DNA from 2 places in the Pantoea alhagi genome. Region 1 is predicted to be linked to the other one. Evidence: predicted binding sites of a transcription regulator. Region 1 holds the regulator's gene; the other holds the start of a gene.
What was found. The regulator CRP, encoded in region 1, controls carbon source genes, mostly activating them, when cyclic AMP is high. The targets are predictions, from matches to a motif close to ATGTGANNNNNNTCACAT.
Positions count from the first base shown of each region.

Region 2: deoC (deoxyribose-phosphate aldolase) is a predicted target of CRP. The motif match lies at 1,595-1,612, and genes of this name have one in related genera.

Region 1 covers NZ_CP019706.1:1,211,127-1,215,810, reverse strand. The annotation lists gene B1H58_RS05775 (YccS/YhfK family putative transporter) at 1-1,378, opposite strand, end outside; gene crp (cAMP-activated global transcriptional regulator CRP) at 1,441-2,073, opposite strand; gene B1H58_RS05765 (phosphoribulokinase) at 2,389-3,258, opposite strand; gene B1H58_RS05760 (YheU family protein) at 3,382-3,603, opposite strand; gene B1H58_RS05755 (hydrolase) at 3,607-4,596, opposite strand; gene B1H58_RS05750 (LysE family translocator) at 4,676-4,684, shown strand, end outside.
Region 2 covers NZ_CP019706.1:843,658-848,341, reverse strand. The annotation lists gene B1H58_RS03935 (DUF1328 domain-containing protein) at 62-223, shown strand; gene B1H58_RS03930 (CsbD family protein) at 271-459, shown strand; gene B1H58_RS03925 (TatD family hydrolase) at 694-1,467, shown strand; gene deoC (deoxyribose-phosphate aldolase) at 1,818-2,597, shown strand; gene deoA (thymidine phosphorylase) at 2,707-4,029, shown strand; gene deoB (phosphopentomutase) at 4,209-4,684, shown strand, end outside.

The DNA.
Region 1 (4,684 bases):
CCCAGCCGTAATATTTACGGATAAACAGATAGCTGACTAAGGTAATGATCAGCATGATTAACAGCACCAGCGATTCCGGTACCGCAAGACGCAGGGCTGCAGCGGCGATAATCAGCCCTGCCAGCGTGCCAAGCGCGCGGTGCTGGATACGCACACGCGTTGCGCTGTAGCCATTCTGACTGACGAACATGATGGTCATTAAGATCCACCAGGGTTTCGGTACGTTGAACGCCAGCGCCAGTACGCTGCCGAATACCAGCATCACCGCAAAGCGTGCCGCGGTACGCAGAGCGGAAGATTTAAATGACAGATAGCTGCGCAGCGCGGAAAGCAGCGGCAGCCGACGCTGGCGATCGGCCATAAGATCGCGACGATAAAGAGGGCGCTGGGTACGCAGCACGCGGGCGATGCGGCTGAAATGGTAATAACAGAAGTGGCCGACCGGATTCTCCGGATGCCGACGCGCAATTTTCTCCAGTCCCAGCAGCGGTTTTTCCATGGTGAAACGTGATGGCAGCCGGTGATAAAGCATGTCGTCCGCCAGCTCGCGCAGCCGTACGGCGATGGTTTGCGCGTTCCAGCGGATAACCGCTTCCGCATGGCTTCGCTCTACCAGCTTTTGCACCTCTTCCGGCTGATGCAGACTAACGGCAATATGCTCCTGCAGATCGAGTGCCACCTGAAAAGCACGCGTCAGGCGTCGATGGTTATGATCGCGGTTAGCGGCCAGCATATGCATTTGCTGATAACAGGTGTTAATCAGATCAACCACCTTTTGCTGGCGCGCCAGCAACGGGGGCAAGGCTTTTTCCGGATTAGTAAGCTGCGTCAGCAGGGTATATTTGGCTTCGCAGTAATCCGCCAGTTCGCGATAGAGCAGGCTGAGCGTCTCCCGCATCGGCTGCTCTTTCCACAGCCGGAACCAGAACCAGTTAAACAGCCCGTACCAGAATGTACCGCCGATATAGAGCAACGGCGGCCCCCAGATCGGCATATTGCCCACCAGGCCGAGCGTAAAAATAGCGGCAATTAAGGAAGCTGGCAGCAGACGTGCATGAAGCGGGCCGATTTCGCCGGTTACGCCCAGCACTAACGCCATGACAAACAGCGTCGCGGGCAGGGGCACCTGCTGTAGCGATAGCCACTGAAGAAGAAAACTGCTGAGTGCGAACAGCGAGCCGCCTGTGATCAGGCGTTTAAAGAAGCGGCGGTGTGGGGTATCGAGTCCGGCAATATTGCAGCAGGCGGGAACCAGCGAGAAGAGCAATCCTTTTTGCAAATCCCCCAGTAGCCAGCCAAAGGCCACCGGTAAACAGAGCACCAGCGTCTGACGCAGGGCATAGTTCACTTCGGGATGATAAATAATTCTCCGCCACATCGCTACATCACCAAAACAGACACGGCGTGATGCCAGGCACCACGCCGTGTCTTCAGAGTAGCTTAACGGGTGCCGTAAACGACAATTGTTTTACCGTGAGCGGAGATCAGGTTTTGATCTTCCAGCATTTTCAAAATACGGCCCACCGTCTCGCGTGAGCAGCCGACGATCTGGCCGATCTCCTGACGGGTAATCTTGATTTGCATCCCGTCCGGGTGCGTCATCGCATCCGGCTGTTTAGCAAGGTTGAGCAGCGTCTGTGCAATACGGCCGGTCACGTCAAGGAAAGCTAAATTGCCTACTTTCTCTGAAGTCACCTGCAGGCGACGAGCCATCTGGGAAGAGAGACGCATCAGAATGTCAGGATTAACCTGAATCAGCTGACGGAATTTTTTATACGAAATTTCAGCCACTTCACAGGCGGTTTTCGCGCGTACCCATGCACTGCGTTCCTGGCCTTCTTCAAACAGGCCAAGCTCGCCAATGAAATCACCCTGATTAAGATAGGAAAGAATCATCTCTTTGCCTTCTTCATCTTTGATCAGTACCGCAACCGCACCTTTTACGATGTAATAGAGCGTCTCGGCCTTTTCACCCTGATGAATCAATGTGCTTTTTGATGGATATTTGTGAATATGGCAATGTGACAGGAACCATTCGAGTGTAGGGTCTGTTTGCGGTTTGCCGAGAACCATTCGCTATTATCCTCTGTTGTAATCGTGCCCTAAATACAGGGGGCAGTTTTCCCTGTCAGGCGTTGAAATCTTCAAGCGTTTCCTGCTGGAAATTTATACGGGCAACTGCGAGGCCTCAAGGCGTGCCGTCGTCCCGTTTTCGTTTCATAGAACGAAAATATTACAGCTTTGTTTGTAGCACAGCTTTATCTTACTGTCTCCTGTTGTCTCGCTTCAGCTTGTGCTGAATCGGACAATTGCCGTTTAGCTGATGAACGCCCCGGCTGACAATTTGCTTACTTATCAGGGGCCGGGCAAGAGAGAGTGGCATGCCTCTTATTCGATTTTTTTGCCTTCTATCAGGCGTTTCACCAGCGGCAGCATAATCAGCTCCATCGCCAGTCCCATTTTTCCGCCCGGCACCACCAGCGTATTAATATGAGAAATAAAGGAGCCCTGCAGCATCGCAAGCAGGTAGGGGAAATCGATATCTTCCAGCCCGCGAAAATGAATCACCACAAAGCTTTCATCCAGCGAAGGAATAGCACGTGCGGCAAAAGGGTTTGAGGTATCTATGGTGGGTACGCGCTGGAAGTTAAGATGGGTACGTGAGAACTGTGGCGTAATGTAATTAATATAATCTTCCATTGAGCGCACCACGGAATCCATCACCGCTTCGCGGGAATGGCCGCGCTCGCTGGTATCGCGCACCAGCTTCTGGATCCACTCCAGATTCACGATGGGCACCACGCCAACCAGCAAATCCACTTTTTCTGCCACGTTATGCTGCTGCGTCACCACGCCGCCGTGCAGTCCTTCATAAAACAACACATCCGTTGGCTCCGGCAACGGCTGCCACGGCGTAAAGGTACCTGGCACCTGATTCCACGGCACCGCCTCATCATAGGTATGCAGGTATTTACGTGACTGGCCACGGCCATTTTCGCCATATTCAACAAAGGTTTGCTCAAGCAGGCCAAAGTCGTTGGCTTCTGGTCCGAAGTAACTGATATGACGCCCCAAATCGCGGGCTTTGCGGATCGCCATATCCATTTCCGGGCGCGTATAGCGATGGAAACTGTCACCCTCCAGTTCAGCGGCATGCAGATTAAGCTGCTGAAAAATCTTACGAAAGGCAAGGCTGGTGGTGGTGGTTCCCGCTCCGCTGGAGCCGGTCACCGCGATGATCGGATGTCTGGCTGACATAAATACTCTCTGGATTAAATCGGGCGATGAGCATTGTTATCACGTTTCGGTCAGAGGTGTCATCATCGGGCAGGCCCGCCAGACCACGTTAATGTGACGAGCCGCACAGAGCTGACCGCATCACTATCCTTCGCGAAACTGACCGCGCGGCATAATATTGACCGTTTCATGCAGTTCCGACCAGACCAGCACGGCTTCGCCGCTTTTCAGCTGACGTCGGACATCTTCCACCTTTTCCGACAGGGAGCGCTCCTGCTCGCCATAATCCGTGCCTTCGCGCAGTACAAAACCTTCAATCAGGTTATCCAGGGTTTCCGGGGAGAGATCTTGCCAGGGAATAATCACAGCTTAGTTATCCAGATAAGGTGATAGCCATTGAGGAATACGCTGCTCCAGCCACATTTGCGGGCGACGTAACGTGCCGCCGACAAAGCCGACATGGCCACCATATTCCGTTAGTTGATATTCAATGTTAGCAGGTAATCGCGCCATATCAGGGATCACCTCATCGGTCATAAAGGGATCGTCCTGCGCATGGATAATTAACAGCGGCTTACGTATGCCGGGCAGCAGCGGCATGGCGCTGGCCCGTCGGTAATAGTCACCGGCATCGGCAAAACCGTGGGCGCGGGCGGTGATGGCATCATCAAAGTCACGCAGGCGCTTTAACGCGTTAAGCTGCAACAGATCTACCGGCAGCGTGCCGGGCCAGGCCTGTAGTTTGCGGCGGGCGTTGAGCTTGAGCTGGCTTAACAGATAACGCTGATAGACGCGGGAAAATCCCTGCTCAAGTTTGGCGCTGCACGGTTCCAGCATTAGCGGCGCCGAAACCGTAACGGCGGCATCCAGCGGACAATCATCGCCCTGTTGGCCCAGCAAACAGGCCAGCATGTTTCCGCCCAGCGACACGCCGACAGCCACGGTCGGCGCATGGCCCAGAGTGGTTCGCAGCCAGCGTAAAAAGTAGCTGGCATCCCCGGTTTCGCCGGAGTGATAAATACGCCCCATGCGGTTAGGCACGCCGCTGCAGCCGCGAAAGTGCATCACCACGCCCAGCCAGCCGCGCTGTTGCCACACCTGCAGCAGGCCGTGCGCATAGGGGCTATGGAAGCTTCCTTCCAGTCCGTGAAACAACACCGCACGCGGTTTATGCCGCGCCTGCATAGGATCTTCGCTCCATGCAAGATCGATAAAATCGCCGTCCGGCAGATCCAGACGCTGCCAGTGAGGGCGTAAAGAGATCCGGCGGCGAAACAGACGCGGCAGCACCGTTTGCAGATGGGGATTATGCAGTCCTTTCAGGGGAATAAAGGATTCCTGACTGTGATCAAAGCTCATCGTTTCACGCTTGTACGCATTCAGGCGCACTGTTAGTTTAAACGGGTTAACATTTTACCGGGTGAGGAGCACCCATTTTATGGAACTC
Region 2 (4,684 bases), 370 kb from region 1:
TACTGTCCATGAATTGGCTGAGCTAAGCAGTTCGATTTTAACTATGGTAAAGGAGAGGCTTATGTTTCGTTGGGGTATTATCTTTCTGGTAATTGCATTGATCGCGGCGGCATTAGGCTTCGGCGGTCTGGCTGGTACAGCCGCATGGGCAGCTAAGATTGTCTTCGTGGTAGGTATTATTCTGTTCCTTGTCAGCCTGTTTACCGGTCGTCGTCGACCCTAGGTAACCAGCTAAACAGACAGATCCAGTGAATTTAGCGGAGACCAGTCATGAATAGCGACATCGTTGCAGGCAAATGGAAACAATGGAAAGGCCAGATGGCGCTAATGTGGGCGGAGTGGTTTGATAACGACGACGCCTGGATGGCAGGAAACAATGACTGGCTCTCCGGTATTTTGCAGGAAGATTACGGGCGTGAGCAGCACTATGATGCCACAAACGATAAACCCCTGCGCTGATCTGTTATAAGCTGGCCCGCTTTCTTTGCAGAGCGCGGTGCCGGCCTGTGTTTTTTCTCTGGCCCTGCGCGGCTAAACCCATCGCCACCTGCTTTCCGTATCTCCTCTCTGGAACACTTCTTTTACGCTACTATTCTGCAATTCCAGAATAAAAGGCGGCGTTATGCATCCTGCAATGCAGCGGCAAATAAAATAGCGCAGAATAATTCCTGAAATATGTAGAGGAGCGCTGACGTGAGATTTATTGATACCCACTGCCACTTCGATTTTCCTCCGTTTACCGGGCATGAGGAGGAAAGCCTGTCACGCGCCGCTCAGGCGGGCGTAGAGAAAATTATCGTTCCGGCGGTGGATGCTACACGCTTTGCTCTGGTATTACAGCTGGCACACCAGTATGCACCGCTTTATGCCGCGCTGGGACTGCATCCCATTGTGATTCAGCAGCACAGCGATGCGGCGCTGGAACAGCTGGAGCAGCACCTGCGTCAGCGACCCACAAAACTGGTGGCGATCGGCGAGATCGGGCTGGATCTTTATATGGACGATCCTCAGTTCGATCGTCAGCAATATTTTCTGGATGCGCAGCTGCGGCTGGCGCGGAAATACGATCTGCCCGTGATCCTGCATTCCCGGCGCACGCATGACAAACTGGCACAGCACCTGCGACGTATCGAGGTGCCGCGCCGTGGCGTGGTACATGGCTTTGCCGGAAGCGTGCAGCAGGCGCAGGCGTTTATTGCTGCTGGTTATGCTATCGGCGTAGGCGGCACCATTACCTATCCTCGTGCCAGCAAAACGCGCAATACCATTGCGCAGCTCCCGCTTGAAGCGCTGCTGTTGGAAACCGATGCGCCTGATATGCCGTTGAACGGCTTTCAGGGACAGCCCAATCGGCCAGAGCAGGCAGTAAAGGTATGGCAAACATTATGCGAGCTGCGTCAGGAAGCGCCGGAAGAGATCGCGGCCACCCTTACCAGCAACAGTGAGAAATTGTTTCAGCTACGTTAACAAGACGACCAGATCACAGGGGATCTTAAGAACAGGTAAAGAGCGAATGTGATAATTCTCACATTTGCGCTTCTGCGGTATGATAGCGCGCATAAAGCGCTTCTGGCCTGCGGCTGTGGCGCTTTTAATGCGATGGACGTCACATCAAATGTAGACTTGATGGTAGCGTTTCTTAACTAAATGTGAGCTTACGCACAATAAAGAGTTTGCCCGTGATGTTAAAATCGTAACATCAAAACGAATCAGCATCGCTGGCAAGGTGAGATGGATCTCAACCCTCTTCAAGGAACCAAGACCTCGTGTTGAGTCTTCCACTGGCGGAAGCTCACTGAATCTTTCTGGAGAGCATTATGACTGATGTAACCGCTGCCGCGCTGCGTGCGCTGAAACTCATGGATTTAACCACCCTTAACGATGATGACACCGACGCCAAAGTGATTGCGCTGTGTCAGCAGGCTAAATCCCCGGCAGGCAATACTGCTGCCATCTGTATTTATCCCCGTTTTATTCCCATCGCACGTAAAACGCTGCGCGAGCAGGGCACGCCCGATATTCGTATCGCTACCGTAACCAATTTCCCGCACGGCAATGACGATATTGAGATCGCGCTGGCGGAAACGCGCGCGGCCATTGCCTATGGCGCGGATGAAGTGGATGTGGTTTTTCCCTATCGCACACTGATGGCTGGCGATACCGAAACCGGCTTTAAACTGGTCAAGGCATGCAAAGAAGCCTGCGCGGCGGCCAGTGTATTGCTGAAAGTGATCATTGAAACCGGCGAACTGAAAGAGGAAGCGCTAATCCGTCAGGCTTCTGAAATCGCTATCGATGCGGGCGCTGACTTTATCAAAACCTCTACCGGTAAAGTGCCGGTAAACGCCACGCCAGAAGTGGCAAAAATCATGATGGAAGTGATCCGTGATAAAGGGGTACAGGATCGCGTTGGCTTTAAGCCTGCGGGCGGCGTGCGTACCGCAGAAGATGCGGCGCTCTATCTGCAGCTTGCCGATGACATTCTGGGCAGCGGCTGGGCGGATGCGCGTCATTTCCGTTTCGGTGCCTCCAGCCTGCTGGCAAGCCTGTTGAACGCGGCGGGCTATGAGAGCGCGCGCAGCACCAGCAGCTACTGAGTTTCCTTTCACCATAGCGGGCGCCTGCCGTCCGCTAAAAATAATTTTTCTGCACCGTTGGATCGGGACACCAGGCCTGATTTATTGATCCGTTAAACAGGGGGTTACCTTGTTTTTACCACAAGAAATTATTCGAAAAAAACGTGACGGCCATGCGCTGAGTGAAGAAGAGATCCGCTTCTTTATCAACGGGGTTCGTGATAACAGCGTATCAGAAGGGCAGATTGCCGCGCTGGCGATGGCGATTTTTTTCCATGATATGACGCTGCCGGAACGTGTGGCGCTGACCATGGCGATGCGTGATTCCGGCGCGGTGCTGTCATGGAAATCTTTGAATTTAAACGGCCCGGTGGTGGATAAGCACTCTACCGGCGGCGTGGGCGATGTGACTTCGCTAATGCTGGGGCCGATGATCGCGGCCTGCGGCGGCTATGTGCCGATGATCTCCGGGCGCGGCCTGGGCCATACCGGCGGCACGCTGGATAAGCTGGAAGCGATCCCCGGCTTTGATATTTTCCCCAGCGATAGCCGTTTCCGGGAAATTATTCAACAGACCGGCGTTGCCATTATCGGCCAAACCAATTCGCTGGCACCGGCGGATAAGCGTTTTTATGCCACGCGCGACATTACCGCGACGGTCGATTCTATTCCGCTGATCACCGCCTCGATTCTGGCAAAAAAGCTGGCCGAAGGGCTGGATGCACTGGTGATGGATGTGAAAGTGGGGTCTGGCGCCTTTATGCCGACCTTTGAACTGTCAGAGCAGCTGGCGCAGGCGATCGTAGGCGTGGCCAACGGCGCGGGTTGTAAAACCACCGCACTGCTGACCGATATGAATCAGGTACTGGCTTCCAGTGCCGGTAACGCACTGGAAGTGCGCGAAGCGGTTCAGTTCCTCACCGGCAGTTATCGCAATCCACGTTTGCTGGAAGTAACGCTGGCGTTGTGCAGTGAAATGCTCATTTCCGGCGGCCTGGCGCAGGACGATGCTGCGGCCCGTCAGCAACTGCAAAAAGTGCTGGATAACGGCAGCGCCGCTGAGGTATTTGCGCGTATGGTGGCGGCGCAGAAAGGCCCGACAGATTTTATTGAAAAAATGGACAGCTACCTGCCAGCCCCGATGCTGAGCAAGGCGGTGTATGCCGATGCGCCCGGTATCGTTAATGAAATGGATACCCGCGCGCTTGGCCTGGCGGTGGTGGCATTGGGTGGTGGACGTCGCCGCGCCAGCGACAGCATCGATTACAGCGTAGGCCTGAATGAGATGGTGCAGCTGGGTGACCGCGTAGACGCTGAACGTCCACTGGCGGTGATCCATGCCGCCAGCGAGGCCAGCTGGCAGGAAGCGGCACAGGCGGTAAAAGCGGCGATCAGGCTTGGTGACAGTAAACCTGCTGCAACGCCGGTTATCTATCGCAGAATTAGCAATTAACGCCTGAATATCTCACGCCAGGAAGGCGGCAAGGGGAAACTGAAAGCCTGAAGGGCTCACTGACCGGAATGATGAGCGCAGCCCTCGCATCTGCGGCTTGAAGTACCAGAGGTATAGACGGCATACTGTTCTGATCGCTTTTTTATTTTTCTCATCGCGCGTAAGCGCAGGAGAGTAACATGAAACGTGCATTTATCATGGTGCTGGATTCCTTTGGGATCGGTGCCAGTAAAGACGCTGAAAAATATGGTGATAAAGGCTCAGACACGCTGGGTCATATTGCGCAGGCCTGCTTTAACGGCGAGGCGGATAAAGGGCGTCAGGGGCCGCTGCATCTGCCGAACCTGACCGCGTTAGGGCTGGGAAAAGCGGCGGAAGCCTCTACCGGCACCTTCCCGCCGGGCCTGGACCCGCAGGCGGAGATCATTGGCGCGTATGCCTGGGCGCAGGAGCTCTCTTCCGGTAAGGATACGCCGTCAGGCCACTGGGAAATCGCTGGCGTGCCGGTACTGTTTGACTGGGGTTATTTCAGCGACACCGAAAACAGCTTCCCGCAGGCGTTACTGGACAAACTGGTGGAGCGCGCCGGGCTGCCGGGTTATCTCGGCAACTGCCACTCTTCCGGGACGGTGATTCTGGATAAACTGGGTGAAGA